DNA from 4 places in the Caballeronia sp. 11_S32 genome. Region 3 is predicted to be linked to each of the others. Evidence: predicted binding sites of a transcription regulator. Region 3 holds the regulator's gene; each other region holds the start of a gene.
The links. Region 3 encodes LexA, which represses DNA repair genes until DNA is damaged. Its sites were predicted from a motif close to ACTGTATNNNNATACAGT; they were not measured.

Region 1: the regulator LexA is predicted to act here: its motif matches at 1,367-1,384, upstream of AC1Z32_RS34080 (DUF2471 family protein).
Region 2: the regulator LexA is predicted to act here: its motif matches at 3,971-3,988, upstream of dinB (DNA polymerase IV).
Region 4: the regulator LexA is predicted to act here: its motif matches at 2,383-2,400, upstream of recA (recombinase RecA).

Annotation. Positions count from the first base shown of each region.
Region 1 covers NZ_JBXOWH010000004.1:1,709,921-1,715,232, reverse strand. The annotation lists gene AC1Z32_RS34085 (DUF2252 domain-containing protein) at 1-930, shown strand, start outside; gene AC1Z32_RS34080 (DUF2471 family protein) at 983-1,336, opposite strand; gene AC1Z32_RS34075 (CsbD family protein) at 1,604-1,792, shown strand; gene AC1Z32_RS34070 (helix-turn-helix domain-containing protein) at 1,934-2,536, opposite strand; gene AC1Z32_RS34065 (glycine C-acetyltransferase) at 2,689-3,891, shown strand; gene tdh (L-threonine 3-dehydrogenase) at 3,993-5,024, shown strand; gene AC1Z32_RS34055 (YceI family protein) at 5,038-5,312, opposite strand, start outside.
Region 2 covers NZ_JBXOWH010000004.1:1,504,337-1,509,648, forward strand. The annotation lists gene AC1Z32_RS33080 (ABC transporter ATP-binding protein) at 1-459, opposite strand, end outside; gene AC1Z32_RS33085 (ABC transporter substrate-binding protein) at 577-1,599, opposite strand; gene AC1Z32_RS33090 (TauD/TfdA dioxygenase family protein) at 1,635-2,543, opposite strand; gene dinB (DNA polymerase IV) at 2,683-3,861, opposite strand; gene AC1Z32_RS33100 (hypothetical protein) at 4,028-4,393, opposite strand; gene AC1Z32_RS33105 (DUF3563 family protein) at 4,694-4,879, shown strand; gene AC1Z32_RS33110 (response regulator transcription factor) at 4,918-5,312, opposite strand, start outside.
Region 3 covers NZ_JBXOWH010000003.1:2,038,373-2,043,684, reverse strand. The annotation lists gene nodI (nodulation factor ABC transporter ATP-binding protein NodI) at 1-672, opposite strand, end outside; gene AC1Z32_RS21145 (universal stress protein) at 999-1,508, shown strand; gene AC1Z32_RS21140 (DUF2939 domain-containing protein) at 1,558-2,157, opposite strand; gene AC1Z32_RS21135 (hypothetical protein) at 2,286-2,612, opposite strand; gene lexA (transcriptional repressor LexA) at 2,902-3,579, opposite strand; gene AC1Z32_RS21125 (sulfate ABC transporter substrate-binding protein) at 3,838-4,872, shown strand; gene cysT (sulfate ABC transporter permease subunit CysT) at 4,966-5,312, shown strand, end outside.
Region 4 covers NZ_JBXOWH010000003.1:1,032,456-1,037,767, forward strand. The annotation lists gene AC1Z32_RS16415 (sensor histidine kinase N-terminal domain-containing protein) at 1-1,465, opposite strand, end outside; gene AC1Z32_RS16420 (response regulator) at 1,471-2,217, opposite strand; gene recA (recombinase RecA) at 2,502-3,572, shown strand; gene recX (recombination regulator RecX) at 3,592-4,596, shown strand; gene AC1Z32_RS16435 (DUF2889 domain-containing protein) at 4,723-5,312, shown strand, end outside.

The DNA of each region.
Region 1 (5,312 bases), on a different contig from region 3:
TACGCCGAAATGAGCGTGCTCGATCTCTGGTACGAACGCATCACGTTCGATCGCATGCATGACACCGTGCAGAGCGACGACGCGCGGCGGCGGATCAAGCGCGGCATCGAGCGCGCTTCGCGCCGGACGCACGAGACGATGTTGCCGAAGCTCGCGGATCGGACGGGCGATACGTGGCGCATCCGCGATGCGCCGCCCGCTGTGTTCCACATTCGCGGCGCGAGTTCGCTGATCGACAGGAGCGACGGCTGGATGACGCTGAAAGGCAGCCGCGAGGAGATCTTCGCCGCGTTGACGCGCAGCTATGTCGCGACGCTGACGCCGGAGCGCGCGAGGCTGCTGTCGCAGTTTACGTTGCAGGATGTCGCGTTCAAAGTGGTCGGCGTGGGCAGTGTCGGCACGCGCTGCCTCGTTTTGCTGCTTACCGATCACCACGACAAGCCGCTCTTCCTGCAGATGAAGGAAGCATCGACGTCGGTCGTCGCGAGATATGCGAAGCAGGCGAAGGACGCGCAAGCGATCGAACACGACGGTCATCGCGTGGTGCATGGACAACGGTTGATGCAGGCGGCCACGGACCCATTCCTCGGCTGGGCGACGGGTCCGCTCGGCCGCACGCTCTATATTCGCCAACTGCGCGACATGAAGATTTCCGCGGAGCTGGAAACCTACAGTGACGACGCTTTCCGCGAATACGCCGCGCTTTGCGGCTGGGCGCTCGCCCGCGCACACGCGAAGTCCGGCGGATGCGCGCCGGAGATCTCGGGCTATCTCGGCAACAGCGATCGCATGGCCGAAGTGCTCGTGCGCTATGGCCGCGGCTATGCGGATCAGGTCGAAAAGGACTACGAGGTGTTTCGCGCCGCATGCCGGGACGGCAAGCTTGAAGCGCGTTCCGATGCGGACATGGCGGCGGATTTCGCGCCGTGAGCGGGGATGAACCGGGGCACGCGGATCTTGCCGCGTGCCGGGCGCGTGTGTGTCAGTGCGCGGCGATGGCGAGTTGCGGTCGGTGTCGCGCGGCGCGCTCGTAGGCGTCCACGGCGAAGGCGAAAACGGCGGGCAAGGCCTCGGAGGCCGCGACGTCGACTACATCATCGGTTTCGGGAAAATGAAAGGTATCGGGACGCGCGAACAACTCGCGCAGCGCGGCTTCGTGCCGTCCGGCGAAGCCCAGATCCGCAACGGCTTCGGCTTCGATCGCATGCAACAGCCGCCAGGTCAGCGGCACGCCTTTATCGATATAACGCCCCGCAATCTGGCGCGTGATGCGCTCGAGGTCACGCACAGCGCGGGAGAACTGCCTCTTGCTTAGATTTTCGCCGTTCGACTCCATGATTCACCCCTTCCCAACTGGTCTTATAGTACTGTACAAACATACAGTACTTGTTGCAATGAAAATAGCGTCGCGCTAGTCGACCCGGGTGTATGTGCGATTCCGCCTACGTGCGTTTCAGACATGCGCCGCTATGCGCGCCGGCCAACGAAGCGCATCGTTGAACCGTGCTTGGGAGATCTCCTGAGCGGAACGCGCAGGCGCTTGACTGCGTTCGTTCGACGGCACTGCGCGGCCCATAGCGCTGCAAACCACGGGAGAACTGAGATGAACAAGGATCAAGTCGAAGGCGTCGGCAAGCAGGTCAAGGGTAAGATCAACGAAGGCGTCGGCAAGATGACCGGCGATAAGGCTCAGGAAGCCAAGGGCGACATGCAGCAGGCGGCGGGCAAGGTTCAAAAAGGCGTGGGGGATGCGCGCGAAGATCTGAAGGACAGCGTAAAGAAGAACCCGTAATGCGGGGCATGACGGCGCCGTGAAGTCGGCGCCGCTTCGAGCGGGACGCGCCCAGGCGCGTCCCGTTTTTCGTTTGGCCGCGGGTGTCCACAGGCCGAACTTGATGCGCATAAAGTCGGCCGCGCCTCCCGCGCGCCTGGGTCAGCCGTGAATCACCACCAGCAGCGCCTTGGCGTCGGCGCGGCCCACGTTGCGGATCGCGTGTGCTTCGTCCGCCGCGTAGCGCGCGGTTTCACCGGCCTTGAGCCGACGCGTCGCGCCAGACGCATCCACTTCGATCGATCCGTTAAGCACCGTGAGATGTTCACGCGTGCCTGGCTCATGCGCGTTCGATGTGAGCGCAGCGCCAGATTGCAAAGTGAGCTCGTACCACTCGAACTTGCCGGCAAGTTCTATCGGCCCCCACACGCGCAACTGATAACCGCCGTTGTCGCCGCTCAAGGTCGGTATTTCATGCGGCCCGGCGACCCGAATCGCCTCGACAGGTCTCTGCTGCGCAAACAGCTGATCCAGACTGATGCCGAGCGCGTTGGTCAATCGCCAGGCGACCGCGATCGTCGGATTGGCCTTGTCGCGCTCGATTTCCGACAGCATCGATTTCGATACCCCGGCCGCGCGCGACAGATCGTCGAGCGTCAGCTTTCGCTCGTTGCGCAATCGCTGAATAGTTTCGCCGACGCGTGGCGGCGCCGCGCCGGCCCCCGCGAAATCGCCCGTTTTTCCATCTGAACCCGTGCTTGCCATGAAACGATCAATCCCTTAAAGTGTTCGGCATATCGGAAATGCGTTCGAAATACCGAACATGTCCGATGCGATGGATGCACTATAACAGGGCTAAGGGCGCGTGCGTTAGCAGCGCCGCCGGACTCCAGCAGCACGCCACGAAAAGGATTGCGATGAAAGATCGATACCTCACCCATCTCCGCTCCACACTCGATGAAATTCGCGCCGCGGGTTTCTACAAGACGGAGCGCGTGATTGCGAGCCCGCAGTCATCCGGCATTCGTCTCGCGAACGGAAGCGACGTGCTCAACTTCTGCGCGAACAATTACCTCGGGCTCGCGGACGATCGCCGCCTCATCGATGCCGCAAAGGCAGGTCTCGACGCCGACGGCTTCGGCATGGCGTCCGTGCGCTTCATTTGCGGCACGCAGACCGTGCATAAGGAACTGGAACAGGCGATCGCGCAATTTCTCGGAACCGATGACGCGATTCTTTATTCGAGCTGCTTCGACGCGAACGGCGGCCTTTTCGAGACGTTGCTCACCGAAGAGGACGCAATCATCAGCGATGAATTGAATCACGCCAGCATCATCGATGGCGTGCGTCTTTCGAAGGCGCGGCGCCTGCGCTACAAGAACAACGACCTCGCCGATCTCGAAGCGCGCCTTCAGGAGGCCGACGCGGCGGGCGCGCGCTTCAAGCTGATCGCGACCGACGGCGTCTTCTCGATGGACGGCATCATCGCCAACCTCGCCGGCATCTGCGATCTCGCCGACCGCTACGGCGCACTCGTGATGGTCGATGACTCGCACGCCGTGGGCTTCATCGGCGAAAACGGACGCGGAACGCCGGAGCACTGCGGCGTGCTGGATCGCGTCGATATCATCACCGGAACGCTCGGCAAGGCGCTCGGCGGCGCGTCGGGCGGATATGTCGCGGCGCACAAGGAAGTCATCGAATTGCTGCGTCAGCGCAGCCGGCCGTATCTTTTTTCGAACACGTTGGCGCCGAGCATCGCGGCAGCCTCGCTGAAGGTGCTCGAATTGCTCGCAAGCGATGAAGGCGCGGCATTGCGCCAGCGCGTCCGCGAGAACGGCGCGCACTTCCGCCGCGCGATGTCCGCACTCGGCTTCGATCTCGTCCCCGGCGAACATCCGATCATTCCGGTCATGCTCGGCGACGCTCAACTCGCATCGAAGATGGCCGATGCGCTGCTCGACGAAGGCGTCTACGTGATCGGCTTCTCCTACCCCGTCGTGCCCAAGGGACGCGCGCGCATCCGCACGCAGATGAGCGCCGCGCATACGCAGGAACAGATAGATCGCGCGGTCGATGCGTTCGCACGCGTCGGCCGATCGCTCGGCATCATCCGCTGAGCATGACCGTCGACCTTTATGCGCATAAAGCAAGGGACCGGGCCACAAGCCCGCGACCTTCGAAGCAGAACCATCAGGACCAAACGTCAGGATCAAACGCAATGAAAGCCCTCGCCAAACTCGAACGTGCACCCGGCCTCACCTTGACGCGCGTGAAGCGGCCCGAAGTCGGCCATAACGACGTCCTCATCCGCATTCGGAAGACTGCTATCTGCGGCACCGATATTCACATCTGGAAATGGGATGAGTGGGCGCAGAAGACGATTCCCGTGCCGATGCACGTCGGTCATGAATACGTCGGCGAGATCGTGGAGATGGGCCAGGAGGTGCGCGGTTTCGCCATTGGCGATCGCGTGTCGGGCGAAGGACATATCACGTGCGGCTTCTGTCGAAACTGTCGCGCCGGACGCCGTCATCTGTGTCGCAATACGGTCGGCGTCGGCGTGAACCGCGAAGGCGCCTTTGCCGAATATCTCGTGATTCCCGCGTTCAACGCGTTCAAGATTCCGCCCGACATTTCCGACGACCTCGCTGCGATCTTCGATCCCTTCGGCAACGCGACGCATACTGCCCTCTCGTTCAACCTCGTCGGCGAGGATGTGCTGATCACCGGCGCGGGACCGATCGGCGTGATGGCCGCGGCTATCGCGCGGCATGTCGGCGCGCGCAATGTCGTCATCACCGATGTGAACGAGTACCGCCTCGAGCTCGCCCGCAAGATGGGCGCGACGCGTGCCGTCAACGTCGCGCATGAGGATTTGCGTGACGTGATGAGCGAACTCGGCATGACCGAAGGCTTCGACGTCGGTCTGGAAATGTCCGGCGTGCCCAGCGCATTCACGGCAATGCTCGAATCGATGAACCACGGCGGAAAAGTTGCGCTGCTCGGCATTCCACCGGCGCAAACCGCGATCGACTGGAATCAGGTGATCTTCAAGGGTCTCGAAATCAAAGGCATCTACGGGCGCGAGATGTTCGAGACCTGGTACAAGATGGTCGCGATGCTGCAAAGCGGCCTCGATCTCTCGCCGATTCTCACCCACACCTTTCCCGTCGACGACTACGAGCGCGCGTTCGACACGATGCTCTCCGGCAACAGCGGCAAGGTCGTGCTCGATTGGACCGAGGCCTGAGCGGCTCGGTCGATCACTGCGAGGCGCTCGCCGGCGCCTTCGAGAATTCGGCCTGAATGGCGACGTGCACATCGTCGCCGACGGCCGGATACCACGTCGTCAATCCGAACTGCGCGCGGCTGAAATGCCCATCGGCTGAAAAGCCCAGCGTTTGCTGCTTCGTGAGCGGATTGACCGCGTGCCCGTTGAACGTGACGTTCAGGGACACCGGCCGGGTCGTGCCGCGTATCGTCAGGTCCCCCTTCAACACGCCTTTGTCATCGCCAGTGCGCTCGAAACCCGTGCTCA
Region 2 (5,312 bases), on a different contig from region 3:
ATAGGCATCGGCGAATTTGGCGAGACCGACCTTGTCGAGATAGTGCAGCGCGCGCTCGCGTGCTTCGGCGCGGCCGAGCTTGCGCGCGGCGCGCAGCGGAAAGGCCACATTCTGCGCGACGGTCTTCCACGGCGGCAGTTGATCGAATTCCTGAAACACGACGATGCGATCCGCGCCCGGTCCGCGCACACGCTCGCCGCCGATCTCGATGCTGCCCGCGACGGGCTCGATGAAACCGGCGACAGCCTTGAGCAGGGTCGACTTGCCGCAACCCGAAGGCCCGAGCAGCACGAAGCGGTCGGCGCCGTAGATATCGAAGCTGACATCGTGCGTCGCGCGCACGAGACGCTCCGGCGTGCGGTATTCGAGCGTGACGTTCTTCGCGCTCAGAAGCTTGGCACTCGTCGCGATGTTGCTTTCGGCGTCGCGCGAATAAAGCGCTTGGGGATTGGCGGCCATGTTCGATATGCTGGATTGCAAACGCTCACGATACCGGCGCTGAGCGTGCGAGCGAACCAATCAATGCGCATATCCAATTCGCGCTCGCCGATAAGCGCCCTTCCCCGATTCCGCGATTCAGCTGCCGTCCTTTGTCGCCGGATCGCTGAAAAAGTAGTCCTGCCACGACTTCGGCTCGTTTTTGATCACGCCGACGCGATGCATGAATTGCGCGAGCGCGAACGTGTTCTGCGGCGCGACCTTGAATTGCACCGACGGGTCCTTGATCACCTTGACGAGCAGATCGCGATCTATCTTCGCGTTGTTCACGCGCAGATAAATATCGGCGGCCTGCTCCGGATGCTGCGTGATATAGCGCGCGGCATCGGCGAGACCGGCGACGAACGCGCGATACGTCTTCGGATTCTCGCTGCGGAATTTTTCGGTCGCGTAGAGCACCGTCGCGGAACTGGGGCCGCCGAGCACGTCGTATGAATTGAGCACGATATGCGCCTTCGGATTGCCCGCGAGCTCCTGCTGCTGAAACGGCGGATTGCCGAAGTGCGCGTTGATCTCCGTGCCGCCCGCGATGATCGCCGCGGCCGCATCGGGATGCGGCACCGCTTGCGTGAGCTTGTCGAGGCGGTTGTACTCCTTATCGCCCCATTGCTTCGCCGCCGCGTATTGCAGGACCCGCGACTGCACAGACACGCCGACCGCCGGCACCGCGATGCGATCCTTGTCGGTGAAATCGGCGATGGTCTTCACGCGCGGATCGTTCGATACGAGGTAATACGGAAAATTGCCGAGCGACGCGACGCCCTTTACGTTCTGCCGCCCGTGCGTGCGGTCCCAGATCGTCAGTAAAGGTCCGACGCCCGCGGCCGCGATATCGACGGAGCCGGATAACAACGCATCGTTGACGCTCGCGCCGCCCGAGAGTTTGGCCCAATCGACCTTGATTTCGAGCCCTTCCTTCTTGCCTTCCTGCTCGATGAACTTCTGATCGCGCGCCACATTGAGCAGCAGATACACCACGCCGAATTGCTCGGCAATGCGCAGTGTGCCCTCGGCATGCGCGCTCGCCGACGTAATGCCGAGCGACACCGCGAGTGCGGCGACGAGCGCGCGCGCGGCGCCCTTCCCTGTTCGAGAATGCATCGAAAAACCCCGTGAATTAAGGAATATTCTGCGTGTTAGAAAGGCGCGTCGCCTTCGATGGTCGTGCGATACAGCTTGCGGCGCTGATCGTCGGGCGTGCCCGCCGCGAGATGCATGACCGAGCGGTTGTCCCAGAACACCATGTCGCGCTCGCGCCATTGATGGCGATAAACGAACTCGGGCCGCGTGCTGTGCGCGAAGAGTTCCGCGAGCAAGGCGCGGCTCTCGTCTTCGGGCAGGCCGATCACGCGCGTCGTGAAATGCTCGCTGACGAAGAGCGCGCGGCGCTTCGTCTCGGGATGCGTGCGCACGATCGGATGCGTCACGGGCTTGACCTGCGCAATCTGCTCCGCCGAAAGATTGGGCCGCCACGGACTGCGCTTTTGCAACTCGGCGTATTTGGCGAGATACGTATGCTCCGCGACGCGGCCTTCGACTGCATCACGCAAATGCGCGGGCAACGTGTCCCACGCGAGATGCTGGTTCGCAAACAGCGTGTCGCCGCCGAGAGCGGGCAACTCCTGCGCGTGCAGCATCGAGCCGAGGCTCGGCGTCTCTTTGTACGACAGATCCGAGTGCCAGAAATGACCCGCGTCGCCGAGGCCGATAGGCTTGCCGTTCTCGACGATGTTCGACACGATCAGCACTTCCGGATGCCCCGCTAGCCCGAACTGATGCAGCACGTGAATCTGCAGCGGGCCGAAGCGCCTGCTGAACGCGACCTGCTCGTCAGGCGTGATGCGCTGATCGCGGAACACGAGCACGTGATGATCGAGATGCGCGCGATGAATGCGCGCGAAATCTGCTTGCGACAGCGGCTTCGACAGATCGAGGCCGATCACTTCGGCGCCGAGCGGCGCGTCGAACTTGCGAATCTCGATGGGTTGATCGGCGGCTTCTTTGGCTGAAGCGAGTGCGGGATGGAGGGCGGTCTGAATCGTCACGGTCGAATCGATCACAATCGATAGCTTCGGGGAAGCGATCAATCTAACGCGCGGCGGTTCGGGCGGCAACCAAGCATCTGATCTTTGGTTATGTGCCGAAGCGATAAAGCCGGTTCGGAAGCGTGAATGATGGGAAAGCTCATTCGCCCGCGATATCGAACGGCAATTCGACCTGCACCGGCTCGACGAACGCGCTCTCATCGCGCCCGGCGAGCGCGCTCACTCTCACGCCGAGCAGCCTGATGCGCCGGTCGAGCACGATGCGCTTCAGGCATTCCGTCGCGGCGCGGCGAATCTCGACGGGATCGGCCGTCGCAACGGGAATGGTCAGATCGCGCGTCACGGTGCGGAAGTCGTCGAAGCGCAGCTTGATGCCCACCGTGCGCCCGACATAGCCCTTGCGCTGCAAGTCCTCGGCGACGCGCGTGCACAGCCCCGTGAATTCGGCGGACAAGGTGGCGCGATCCTGCTTCGGATGAAAGTCGCGTTCGAAGGTCGTCTCGCGGCTCATCGACTTGGGCGTCGAGCTCACGACGACCGGCCGCTCGTCCTGCCCCTGCGCAATGCGCGCGAGCCACGCGGCATAAGTGCCGCCGAAGTGCGTCTGCAAAAGCCCCGGATCGGCGGCGGCGATGTCCCCCACGGTGGCGATGCCGAGCGCCGCCAGCTTCTCGCTCGCCTTCGGCCCGATGCCATTGACCTTGCGCGCGGCGAGCGGCCAGATGCGCGTGGGCAGGTCGTCCATCGTGAGGATGGTGAGGCCGTCGGGCTTGTCGAGCTCGGAGCCGATCTTCGCGAGCAGCTTGTTCGGCGCGATGCAGATGGAGCACGTGAGGCCGGTGGCGTCGCGCACAGCGTCCTTCATCCTTTTGCCGATATCGGCGGACGTTTCGGGCAGGTCGCTCACGTCGATATAAATCTCGTCGATGCCGCGGTTCTCTATCTGCGCCGTGAAAGTCGCGATGGCGGCCTTGAAGAGACGCGAGTAGTGGCGGTACGAATCGAAATCGGTGGGCAGGAGGATCGCGTCGGGCGCTAGCTGCGCGGCCTTCATCATGCCCATCGCGGAGAAGACGCCGAACTTGCGCGCCTCGTAGGTGGAGGTGGTCACGACGCCGCGGCCCGCGTAGTCGCGCAGGCGTCTGAAGCGGCGCGTGCCGTCGGCAAGCGTTTTGGGCGTGGCGCTGCGCCCGCCGCCGACCACGACCGGCTGGCCGCGCAGTTCCGGGTAACGCAGCAGTTCGACGGACGCGAAGAACGCATCCATGTCGAGATGGGCGATGCGGCGCAAAACAGAGGGCGGAGACGGCGCGTCCATCGGGGAAATCAGAACGCCGCCGCGCGAGCAGGCGCGCTCAGGGCGAACTCGACGGGAATGAACGCACCAAACATGCTGAGCCGTGCCGCCAGGCGAAGAAAAATGGCTTACTGTACATCCATACAGTAATTCGCGCTAGAGCCTTTGCGCGCATGCGATGGCCGCCTCACTCCGGCGTGCGCTTTTCCGCGAGCGCGCGACGGCAATCGTCGAAGACTTGCCGCACGACATCCGATTGATAGTTGAGATCTTCGCTGTCGAGAATTTCCTCGACGGCAGCGCGCGCCCAGTCCGCTTCGAGCAGCGCGCAATGCTGCGTGGCGATCTCGCGCGCGATGGCCGCGAGCTTCGCGACCGTGAGCCAGTCCGCGAACCGCTGATGCCGGTCGAGCCATTTGTGCGCGGCCTGCACGTGGAACGCGGGCGCCGGCCAGTCGCCATTCAGGTAGTACGCGCCGAGGCTGCCGCACGTGAGCCAGCAAAGCAACTCGACGCGGTCGCGGGCACTGAGGGTACGAGATACATCGTTCATGGCGGCCTTCGAAGACGATCGACGAATGCGGCGGCGGGTGCTGCTGATAAGCACGGCGTTCCGTATGAAACCCGTATAAAACAAAGATAGCACGGGATGGTGCGGCGCGGCAGTGCCTACCCGCGGCGGGTTCCGTTGCACGGTGCGTTGGCGAACGCTTCGTCATGCCGAAGACGAGCATTGCGCGTGCCGCGTGTCTTCGCAGAGCGCTCATTCGCCTCTAATTCGCGCGGCATAACCTGATTTCCGTCGGCCAGATGCACAGATGCACAGGCCATCTTTCAATGACGGGAGCACATCATGTTTGAACGTCTTTCGAAATCCCTCGGCAGCTTCTTTTCCACGCACGATGCCACCGACGACTACCTCGCCTCGTCGAGCGATCTCGCCGATCTCGAACGCCGCATGCGTCAGGTGGAAACGGAGGATCACGACTACAGCATGTACTTTTGCGGTGCGCTCGGCAGGCATCACAGCGAGCAATGAGGCGCGCCGCCCCTGCAACGTGCGCGGCTTCGCCCGCGCTACTTCGTTTCCTCGCGGCCCGCCTGCCCGAGCATCACGGTCCAGCCGAGCCCGCGCACGTTGCGAATCACGCCCGCGCCGAATTTCTTGCGCACCGAATGGATGAGCACGTCGACCGCATTGCTCTCCACTTCCTTGCCCCAGCCGTACAGACGGTCTTCCAGCTGATCGCGCGAGAAGATCGTCCCGGGACGTTCGAGCAGCGCATGCATCAGCGCGAACTCGCGCGCGGACAGCACGCCCGAATTCTCCCCGCACGTGAGCGTGCGCTGATCGAGATTGAGGCTCAACGAATCGTCGCCGAGACGCGAGACCGCGTAGCCCGCCTTGCGCCGCAGCACCGCGCGGATGCGCGCGAGCAGCTCGGGCATGTCGAAGGGCTTCAGCAGATAGT
Region 3 (5,312 bases):
GCAAAGGCGGTCGCACAAACGCTCGGCTTCTTCCATGAAGTGCGTAGTCAGAAGAATCGTCTTGCCGCGCGCGAGCAATGAGCGCAGCCGTTCCCATATGAGATGCCGCGCCTGCGGATCGAGGCCGGTGGTCGGTTCGTCCATCACGAGTACATCGGGATCGTTGACGAGCGCGCGCGCGAGCGTGAGACGCCGCTTCATGCCGCCCGACAGTTCGCCGACGCGCGCGTAGGCCTTGCTCTCCAGCCGGGCGAATTCCAGCAGCGACGGCACGAGCGCGTCCATCCGCGCGCCCGTCAGGCCGAAATAGCGGCCGAACACGGTCAGGTTTTCGCGCACGGTGAAATCGGGATCGAGATTGTCGAACTGCGGCACGACGCCCACGCGCTCGCGTGCGAAACGGGCGCGAGCGGGCACCGGCTCGCCGACGAGCCGGATCGCGCCGCTATCGGGCGAGGTGATGCCGAGCAGCATCTTGAGCGTCGTCGTCTTGCCCGCGCCGTTCGGACCCAGCAGTCCGAAGCATTCGCCGGGCCGAACATCGAACGACAGACCGTCGACGACCGTGCGCTCGCCGTAGTGCTTTCTGACTTCGCTGAATTCGATGGCTGCCGGCGCGCCGCTTTCATCGGCTTCGGCGCGTGTGGTCTGCTGCAATGTTTGATCAGTCATGCATTCGTGCCGCAAAGGAAAAAACCGCATGAGGAATCCAGCGGGCTAGTGTAATCCAATGCACCAAGGCGGCGCTTGGCATGCAACGGCAAGCCGCGCGCCCGTGTCAAACCTGTGCCTGGCGCACTGAACCCGCGCTGAACCGGTTCCGTCCGAATGTGCCAGAGGCTTGTCCGTCGCGGTGTTCGCGGATCTGGCACGGTGCGAGCTAGCGTGTTCGCGCCGGTTAGCGTTTTCCAGCGTTGTCACTCAGCGGACGACGCACGATGATGAAGCAACGCCGTGGGCAAGTCGCGCTCAAGGGCAAGTTGGCCAGGGAGGTCAGGATGGAAAGCTATCGAAAAATCCTGCTGTGCTACGACGGCTCCAGAGAGGGCCGCAAGGCACTGCGTCAGGGCGCCAATCTCGCGCTGGACCTGAACGCGGAGACGCACGTGCTCGCGGTGGTGGACATGCGCTCGAGCATTGCGCAGAGCGCCGGACTGCTAACCGATATGGCTTGCGGACGCTTCGAAGAGGCCGCGCGCGACATTCTGCAGGAGGGCGTCGACTGGCTGCGCGAGCGCGGCCTGCAGGCGCAGGGGCACTTCGCGTTTGGCCATCCGATCGACGAGATCGCGGCCCTTGCGGACAGTCTTCAGGTCGATCTCGTCGTCGTGGGACACCGTTGCCGCAGCGGTCTCGCGCGCTGGTGGATGGGCGCGGGCAACACGCCGCTGCTCGATCGCGTGAAGTGCAGCATTCTGGTTGCCGTGTGTCAGGCGGGTGAATCGGCCGAGGCGGAAGACGAAGCGGCGTACGCGGCGAAGCCGGTCAAGGCCGAAGCCGGGGCGTGAGCGCATGAGCGTCTGAAGCAGCGCCCCGTGCGCGGGGCCGCTTGACGCGTCAACCGTTCAGATCGACCGCCACGAGCTTCCACGACACGAGCCCGTCGCGATGGAAGATAGCCGAATAGCGCGCGTCGCCCGCGCCGTGCTGGTACGTGACGACGAACGTGTTCAGGCTTCTGTAGCCGGCGGTGGTCTGCGGCGGTTCCCTCGGCGGCTGTTGCGCGGTCGCGACGCCGGATGAAGGCGCGTTCGCCGGGGTGGCCGGGGAGCCATCGCCTGCCTGCGGCGGACGCTCGCCGGGAACGCCGCGCGGCGGAATGCCGTTCAGAATGGCCGCGACGCCGTCCGGTGTCGCATACGAATCGACCAGAGGACCGACGAGCGCCGCGCCGATCATCGCCCCGATGATCGCGAGCGGATTGCCGCTCTTCTGGATATCCACGCGCCGCGTCAGCAGCGCCGCGACCTGTTCCTTGAGGCTTGCACGCAGCGCGGGGAAATCGACGTACTGGTTGACGGTCTGCGCATCGCGCGCATCGGCCGCGCGCTTCACACGATTCAATGCGATGTACGGCGACGCGTATATAAAACCGAGCGCCGCGACGAGAATCAGGACGACGAGCGCGGTGGCGACGGATCGGGTAGTGCGGGTCATGCGACGACAAAGCCTCTCTTGCAGGACGTGAATCAAGGATTGACCGCGCGGGCGCGGATTATATCCCGGGACTTCGCGTCGTTCGTGCGCTGGGTCTCAATTCGCCGCCGCAAAGTCTCGCCGATGCCTTACGCCAGCGTACCGCCGGCCAGGTCCGCGCTTTCCTCGGCGATGCAGCGGTCGATCATGCGCGACACTTCGTCGATCTTGCCCACCAGAATGACGCGCGATTGCCCGCGATAGACGCGCACCGGCGCCCGCTCCGCGGGTTCCGCATGCACCGCGCTGTTCAACGATACGCGTGCGAACGCCGGCTGGCGCGACGGCAGCGCGGGCATGTCGTCGAAGAGATCGGGCGTGGTCTCGGCGCGCGGCATGCCACAACCGATCAGTGAGCGCAGATGGCGCAGACGGCCGAATTGACGGAAGGGCAGCAGACGGGCAAAACGTTCCATGATGACTCTCCAGACGATAGGACGCACCGCGGCGCACCGCGAACGGTGGCCGTCATGCTTGTTTAGATGAACCCGTAAATATCTCTGGTCGCGGTTGCGGGGGCCGGATGTGGCCTTTGGAGATATTTATCTTCTTACGATCGGCGGCCGGAAGACTGCATGCCGATTGCTGTTGGTGAGGCTATTTTGCGTGCTCAGCGAGACATTTTTTGTCTCGAAAATCTTGAAGACCGGATTTATTTTCGGCCTCCGCCGTGTCGCCATGTTGCCGATGCGCGAGCCCGGACCGTCAGAACTCGCCCGAGCGGATCAATCCCACTGCGATGCCTTCGAGCGCGAAATCGCTGCTGCCGGAGCGCACGAAAATGTTTTCATAGTCAGGGTTCTCGGCGATCAGTTCGACGCCGTCCGGACGGCGCTTCCAGCGCTTCACCGTGACGTCGTCGCCGAGGCGCGCGACCACGATCTGCCCGTCCTTCGCTTCGCTGCGCTTTTGCACCGCGAGCAGGTCACCGTCGAGAATGCCGGCGTCACGCATCGACAGGCCGCGCACTTTGAGCAGATAGTCCGGCTTGCTGGAGAAGAGCGCGGGATCGCACGCGTAATGCTGTGAGATGTGCTCTTGCGCGAGGATCGGGCTACCCGCCGCGACACGACCGACCAAAGGCAGCGAAAGCTGCATGATGGTCGGATGCGGCAGAGTCAACTGATGCGGCAATTCCTCCGAGCGATCGATGCGCGATGCATCGCCGAGCAGCCGGATGCCGCGCGACGAGCCCGCCGCCAGTTCGATCACGCCCTTGCGCGCCAACGCCCGCAGATGCTCCTCAGCCGAGTTCGCCGAACTGAAACCGAGCTCCGCCGCGATCTCGGCGCGTGTCGGCGGAAAGCCGGTGCGGTCGATCGCGCGCTGGATGAGTTCGAACACCTGCTGCTGCCGCGCGGTAAGTTTTGATGTTTTGGTCACTGGCTCGGGCCCCTGGTGCACTGTATGAATGGACAGGTGACTGTATTTTTATACAGTATTTCCGGCTTTTCAAGCTTTACTTTAAGTTCGCGCTCGGCGGGCTTCCGAACGCCCGTTCCAGGCTGACTTGCGCTTCTTCCATCAGGGAATATCGTTCTTAGCAGCTTTACGTATAAAAAAGTGAAGAACGATTATTTCTAATCATATAGACGCCTCGATAGACTGATTCCGTCAATTCGATAAGACGGAGAGCGGGGAATGCAAAGCATCAGACTGGGATTGGGCAAGGGGGCGCGGCGCCTGTTCGCGGCGGCGGCGCTGACGGCGGCGAGCACCGGCATGACCGCGCACGCGGTTGCGCAGACGTCGTTTCTGAACGTCTCCTACGACCCGACCCGCGAGCTGTACCAGGATTTCAATCAGGCGTTCGCGAAGAAGTGGAAGGCGGACACCGGCGAGACCGTGACCTTCAAGCAGTCGCACGGCGGCTCGGGCGGACAGGCGCGCGCGGTGCTGGACGGCCTCCAGGCCGATGTCGTGACCCTCGCGCTCGCTTACGACATCGACGCGCTCGCGAACAAGGGTCTCGTCGGCGCGGACTGGCAGAAGCGTCTTCCGGACAACGCATCGCCGTACACGTCGACGATCGTGTTCCTCGTGCGCAAGGGCAACCCGAAGCACATCAAGGACTGGGACGATCTGACGAAGCCGGGCGTGTCGATCGTCACGCCGAACCCGAAGACTTCAGGCGGCGCGCGCTGGAACTACCTCGCGGCGTGGGCGTACGCGCAGCACAAGCCGGGCGGCAACGAGCAGACCGCGAAGGATTTCGTGACGAAGCTCTACAAAAACGCCGGGGTGCTCGATTCCGGCGCGCGCGGCGCGACGACGAGCTTCGTGCAGCGCGGGCAGGGCGACGTGCTGATCGCGTGGGAAAACGAGGCGTTCCTGTCGCTGAAGGAATTCGGTCCGGACAAGTTCGAGATCGTGGTGCCGTCGGTGAGCATTCTCGCGGAGCCGCCGGTCGCGGTGGTGGACAAGGTCGTCGACAAGCACGGCACGCGCAAGCTCGCCGACGCGTATCTCAAGTATCTGTACAGCGACGAAGGCCAGCAGATCGCCGCGCGCAATTTCTATCGGCCGCGCTCGGACAAGGTGCCCGCTGAACTCACGAAGCAGTTTCCGAAGCTGAAGCTCTACACCATCGACGACACGTTCGGCGGCTGGACCAAGGCGCAGAAGACGCATTTCGCGGACGGCGGCGTGTTCGATTCGATCTATCAACCGCAATAAGCAGAAGAAGCGGGCGACGCGGCGCACCAATGACGCCGCGCGCCCGAGGCAATGCGCGCCCGACCCCGGCGCGCACACAAGGATGAATCAAGGATGACGACCCTCACATTCAAGAAGCCGAGCGCGCTTCCCGGGTTCGGCCTGACGCTCGGCATCACGGTGGCGTACTTAAGCCTCGTGGTGCTGATTCCGCTCGCCGCGACCTTCGCGAAGACCGCGACGCTCGACTGGGCGCAGTTCGTACGCGCGGTGAGCTCGCCGCGGGTGCTCGCGTCGTACCGGCTCACGTTCGGCGCGGCGCTCGGCGGCGCGCTCATCAACGCGGTGTTCGGCTTTCTCGTCGCGTGGGTGCTCGTGCGCTACACGTTCCCGTTCAAGCGCATCGTCGATGCGATCGTCGATTTGCCGTTCGCGCTGCCGACTTCCGTGGCAGGCATCTC
Region 4 (5,312 bases), 1.0 Mb from region 3:
TCTCCTTGACGATGGCGAGCCCGAGACCGCTGCCGTCGCCTTCGCGCCCGAGAATGCGATAGAAGCGCTCGACGACGCGTTCGCGCTCCGCCGGCGGAATGCCCAGTCCCGTGTCCTCGACTTCGAGATGCACGAGATCGAGATCGTCGTCATCGGTCCGCACGCGCACGGTGATGCGCCCGCCCGCGGGCGTGTAGCGGATCGCATTGTCGATGAGATTCGACAGCATCTCGCGCAGCATCACGACGTTGCCTTCCACTTCGACCGGATAGGGCGGCTCTTCGTAGCCGAGGTCCATGCGCTTCGCGAGCGCGGCCTGCACCCAGTCGCGCACCGCGAGCCGCGCGAGGTCCGTGAGCACGATGCGCGTGAAGATCTGCCCCGTCGCGCGATTCTCGGCGCGCGCGAGCGCGAGCAATTGCGTGACGAGGCGCGCCGCGTGCTCGGAACTGGTCGCGATCTGTTCGAGCGAGCGCTGCACTTCCGTCGATACATCCTGGCGCATCGCCAGTTCCGCCTGCATGCGCAGGCCCGCGAGCGGCGTCTTCATCTGATGCGCGGCATCGGCGATAAAGCGCTTCTGGAAATCCATGTTCTGCTCGAGGCGCGTGAGCAGATCGTTGAACGATGCGACGAGCGGCGCGATCTCCGGCGGCGCGCTGCCCGCCTGAAGCGGCGAGAGATCGTCGGGGCGGCGCGCGCGGATGTTCGACTGCAGCGCATGCAGCGGCGCGAGCCCGCGCGAGAGCCCGAACCATACGAGGATGATCGCGAGCGGCAGGATCACGAACTGCGGCAGGATCACGCCCTTGATGATGTCGTTGGCGAGCTGGCTGCGCTTGTCGAGGGTCTCGGCCACCTGCACGAGCACGGGCTGCGCGCTGTCGGGATCGCGTCCGGGCGAGAGGCCGGGCAGATCGACCGTCGTATACGCGACGCGGATGTCGTTGCCACGGAGCACATCGTCGCGAAACTCGACGATGCCCGGCTGCGGGCGGTCGTCGTCGTGCGGCAGGGGCATGTCGCGATCGCCGCCGACGAGTTCGCCGCGCGTGCCGAGCACCTGGAAGAACACGCTGTCGACGTTGTCGGCGCGCAGGAAATCGCGCGTCGCGTCGGGAAGCCGCAATTCGGCGACGCCGTTGACCGGCTGGATCTGGCGCGCGAGCACGTAGGCGTCGGCTTCGAGCGCGCGGTCGAACGGCCCGTTGGCGATCGACTTCGCGACGAGATACGTCACCGCGATGCTCATCGGCCAGAGCAAGAGGAGTGGCGCGAGCATCCAGTCGAGAATCTCGCCGAAGAGCGAGCGCGGATGCGCCTCGCCGTCGGGCTCGAGTTCATCGGGCGGCGCGAACGGGTTCGCGTAGCGCGCGTCGCGCTGGGCGTCGGAATCGTCGGCGGCGGTGCCCGCTTCGGCGTGGTTCTTCGACTCGCGCGATTCGGTGGAAGCGGGCGACGCCATGCGGCCTACTTATAGTGATGGCTGGCGGTTTCGCCGGATGGTTGCGGGCTCGCGCTGCTTGCGCCATTCCCGCCGTTCGCCGTGGCGCCCGCCTTCTCCAGCGTGTAACCCAGACCGCGTACCGTGATGATCTTCGCGCCGCTCGGCTCGATCTTCTTGCGCAGCCGGTGTACGTAGACCTCGATCGCGTTGTTGCTGACTTCCTCGCCCCACTCGCACAGATGGTTGACGAGCTGTTCCTTCGATACGAGCCGGCCGGTTCTTTGCAGCAGCACTTCGAGCACGCCGAGCTCGCGCGCGGAGAGATCGATGACCTGATCGCCGATGGTCGCGATCCGCCCGACCTGGTCGAAGGAAAGCGAGCCGTGCTTCACGACGGTCGGGCCGCCGCCCGCGCCGCGCCTCGTCAGCGCGCGCACGCGTGCTTCGAGCTCGTTGAGCGCGAACGGCTTGGCCATATAGTCATCGGCGCCGAGATCGAGTCCCTTGACGCGTTCGTCCACGCTGTCGGCGGCGGTGAGGATCAGCACCGGCATCTGCGAATTGCGCGCGCGCAGGCGCCGCAGCACTTCCAGACCGGGCATGAGCGGCAGGCCGAGATCGAGGATCAGCAGGTCGAAAGGCTGCAGCGAAAGCGCGGTATCCGCCTCGACACCATGCTTCACATGGTCAACGGCGTATCCCGATTGGCGGAGTGATCGGACGAGGCCGTCCGCGAGTATGCTGTCGTCTTCGGCAATGAGGATTCGCATCGTTGTGTGCGCCTTTGTACGCCATGCATGCGCGATGAAGCGCATCGGCATTGCCGGCACCGTTTGTCGCCCGGCGCGGCGGTCTCCAGGTGTTCCGTGGTTTTTGCGCGGCTCGCGCGGCGTGGAAAAAAAGCAGCACCACGCCCGTACATGCTTGCAAAAACTACTGTTTTTTTATACAGTGTCTGCGTGAGTGCCGAAGGTGGGTTTCATATGCGTATATGCAGGTGAAAAGCCCCGTGAGCACTGCCTCAGACGCCGTTCATCATAGCAAAGGACGATTCATGGAAGAAAGCAAGAAAGGCCCGGCTGGAATGACTGCGGAGAAAAGCAAGGCGTTGGCCGCCGCGCTCTCGCAGATCGAAAAGCAATTCGGCAAAGGGTCGATCATGCGGCTCGGCGCAGGTGAGGCGGTCGAAGACATCCAGGTGGTCTCCACCGGTTCGCTCGGGCTGGACATCGCGCTCGGCGTCGGCGGTTTGCCGCGCGGCCGTGTCGTGGAAATCTACGGTCCCGAGTCATCGGGCAAGACCACGCTCACGCTGCAGGTGATCGCGGAGATGCAGAAGCTCGGCGGCACGGCGGCGTTCATCGACGCGGAACACGCGCTCGACGTTCAATACGCGGGCAAGCTCGGCGTGAACGTGCCGGAACTGCTGATCTCGCAGCCGGACACGGGCGAGCAGGCGCTCGAAATCGCGGACGCGCTGGTGCGCTCCGGCTCCATCGACATGATCGTCATCGACTCGGTCGCGGCGCTCGTGCCGAAGGCGGAAATCGAAGGCGAAATGGGCGACTCGCTGCCCGGCCTGCAGGCGCGTCTGATGTCGCAGGCGCTGCGCAAGCTCACCGGCACCATCAAGCGCACGAACTGCCTCGTCATCTTCATCAACCAGATCCGCATGAAGATCGGCGTGATGTTCGGCAACCCGGAAACCACCACGGGCGGTAACGCGCTGAAGTTCTACTCGTCGGTGCGTCTGGATATCCGCCGCATCGGTTCGATCAAGAAGAACGACGAAGTCATCGGCAACGAGACGCGCGTGAAGGTCGTGAAGAACAAGGTGTCGCCGCCGTTCCGCGAAGCCATCTTCGACATCCTCTATGGCGAAGGCATCTCGCGTCAGGGCGAAATCATCGATCTGGGCGTGCAGGCCAAGCTGATCGACAAGGCGGGCGCCTGGTACAGCTATCAAGGCGATCGCATCGGTCAGGGCAAGGACAACGCGCGCGAATTCCTGCGCGAGAATCCGGATATCGCACGCGAGATCGAGAACAAGATCCGCGAATCGCTGGGTGTGGCCGCGTTGGGTGAAGCTGTCGCCGCGGGCGCCGCAACGGCCGACGACGAGTAAGCATCAGGCCTGAAGCGCAATGCAGAAGCGCCGGTTCGGATCGAAGGCTGACACGGCGGATGAAGGAACCGAAGGCGGCTCCGAATCCGTCGATCGCTACGAGCGAAGCAGTGAGCGGCGCGGTGCACCGTCGAAGCCGGGCGGATTCAGACGCGGTAACAAGGAACGCGCCGACGCGAAGCCATTCGCGTCGGCGCGTCGCGTTTCCGGACCCCTCAATGACGATGGCAGCGGCGTTGAGGGCGGCACACACCCCGGAAATCGCGCTGCTCGTCTGGAGCAAGCCCGGGCCTTGCTGAAGCAGGCAACCGAGCAACCCAAAGCGCTGCGCGCGGAATGTGCGCCAAGTTCGCCGGCGCCTGAAAGCGCAATCTCCAAAGCAGACCACGGATCTTTCGCAGACCCGTTCGAAGACGCCGATCCTTTCGAGCCGTTCGAACAATGCGCGCCTTTGGAGGAGCCACGTACCGCATCAGACGCATCGAGCGAATCGGCCTACAGCCGCTCGAGCCAGCGCACCCGCAAGACTTCGGTAGCCGAAGCCAACAACCCAAAACGCCCGCAACGCTCACTCAAGGGGCGCGCGCTCGCGTTTCTGTCGCGTCGCGAATACAGCAGGGCGGAGTTGTCGCGCAAGCTGCGCCCGTACGTCGAGGAAGCCGATTCGCTCGAGTCCCTGCTCGACAGTCTCGAGCGCGACGGCTGGCTTTCGAACGAGCGCTTCGTCGAGAGCGTCGTGCATCGCCGCGCGTCGCGCATGGGCGGCAGCAGGATCATCAGCGAACTGAAGCGCCATGCCGTCGGCGACGCGCTCATCAGCGAGACCGCCGACAAGCTCGCGCAGACCGAGGCCGCGCGTGCTCAGGCGGTCTGGGAAAAGAAGTACGGCGTCTTGCCGCAGACGCCCGCCGAACGGGCCAAGCAGGCGCGCTTCCTGGCTGCGCGCGGCTTTTCGGGCGGCACGATCGGCAAGATTCTCAAGGGCGGCGACGAAGACTGGAGCGAAGAGATCGTCGACGACTGAGACCGGGCCTCGCGCCATCTACACCCAATCCCGCACGCACGTTCCTTTCGCGATGCGCATCCCCCGGCCCGGAATACCCAATATGCTAAAATTGCACGGTTTTCCCCGTACCGGCTCACGTCCAGCATGCCTCTTTCACCTCCCGCTCCCCGACAATTGCGCCATCGCCGCGCGATTCGGCTGGAAGCCTTCGAGCGTGACGACGGCCTGTGGGATATCGAAGCCTGTCTAACCGATGAGAAGCCGCGCGACTTTCGCCTCGCGACGGGCGTCCGGCCACACGGCCTGCCGATCCATGAACTCTGGCTGCGCATCACCATCGACCGCAAGCTCACCATCGTCGACGTCGAAGCGTCGTCCGACTGGTCGCCCTATGGCGGTCTGTGCGCCGAGTCCAATCCGGTCTATCGCAAGCTCATCGGGCTCAATCTGCTCCAAAGTTTCCGCCGCGAAGCCAACAAGGTGCTGCGCGGCACAGCCGGCTGCACGCATCTCACCGAGTTGTGCGGCGTCCTGCCTACAGCCGCGGTCCAGGCGTTCGCCGGCGATGTCTGGAAGATCGAGGACGGCAATCCGTTCAAGCACTCCGACGAATCGAATCCAAACGCTGCCGCGCCGCAGGACGAGCCGCCGTTTCAGCTCGGCCGCTGCCATGCGCTGCGTTTCGACGGCCCCGCGGTCAAGGAGCATTACCCGCGCTGGTTCGGCTACACGCC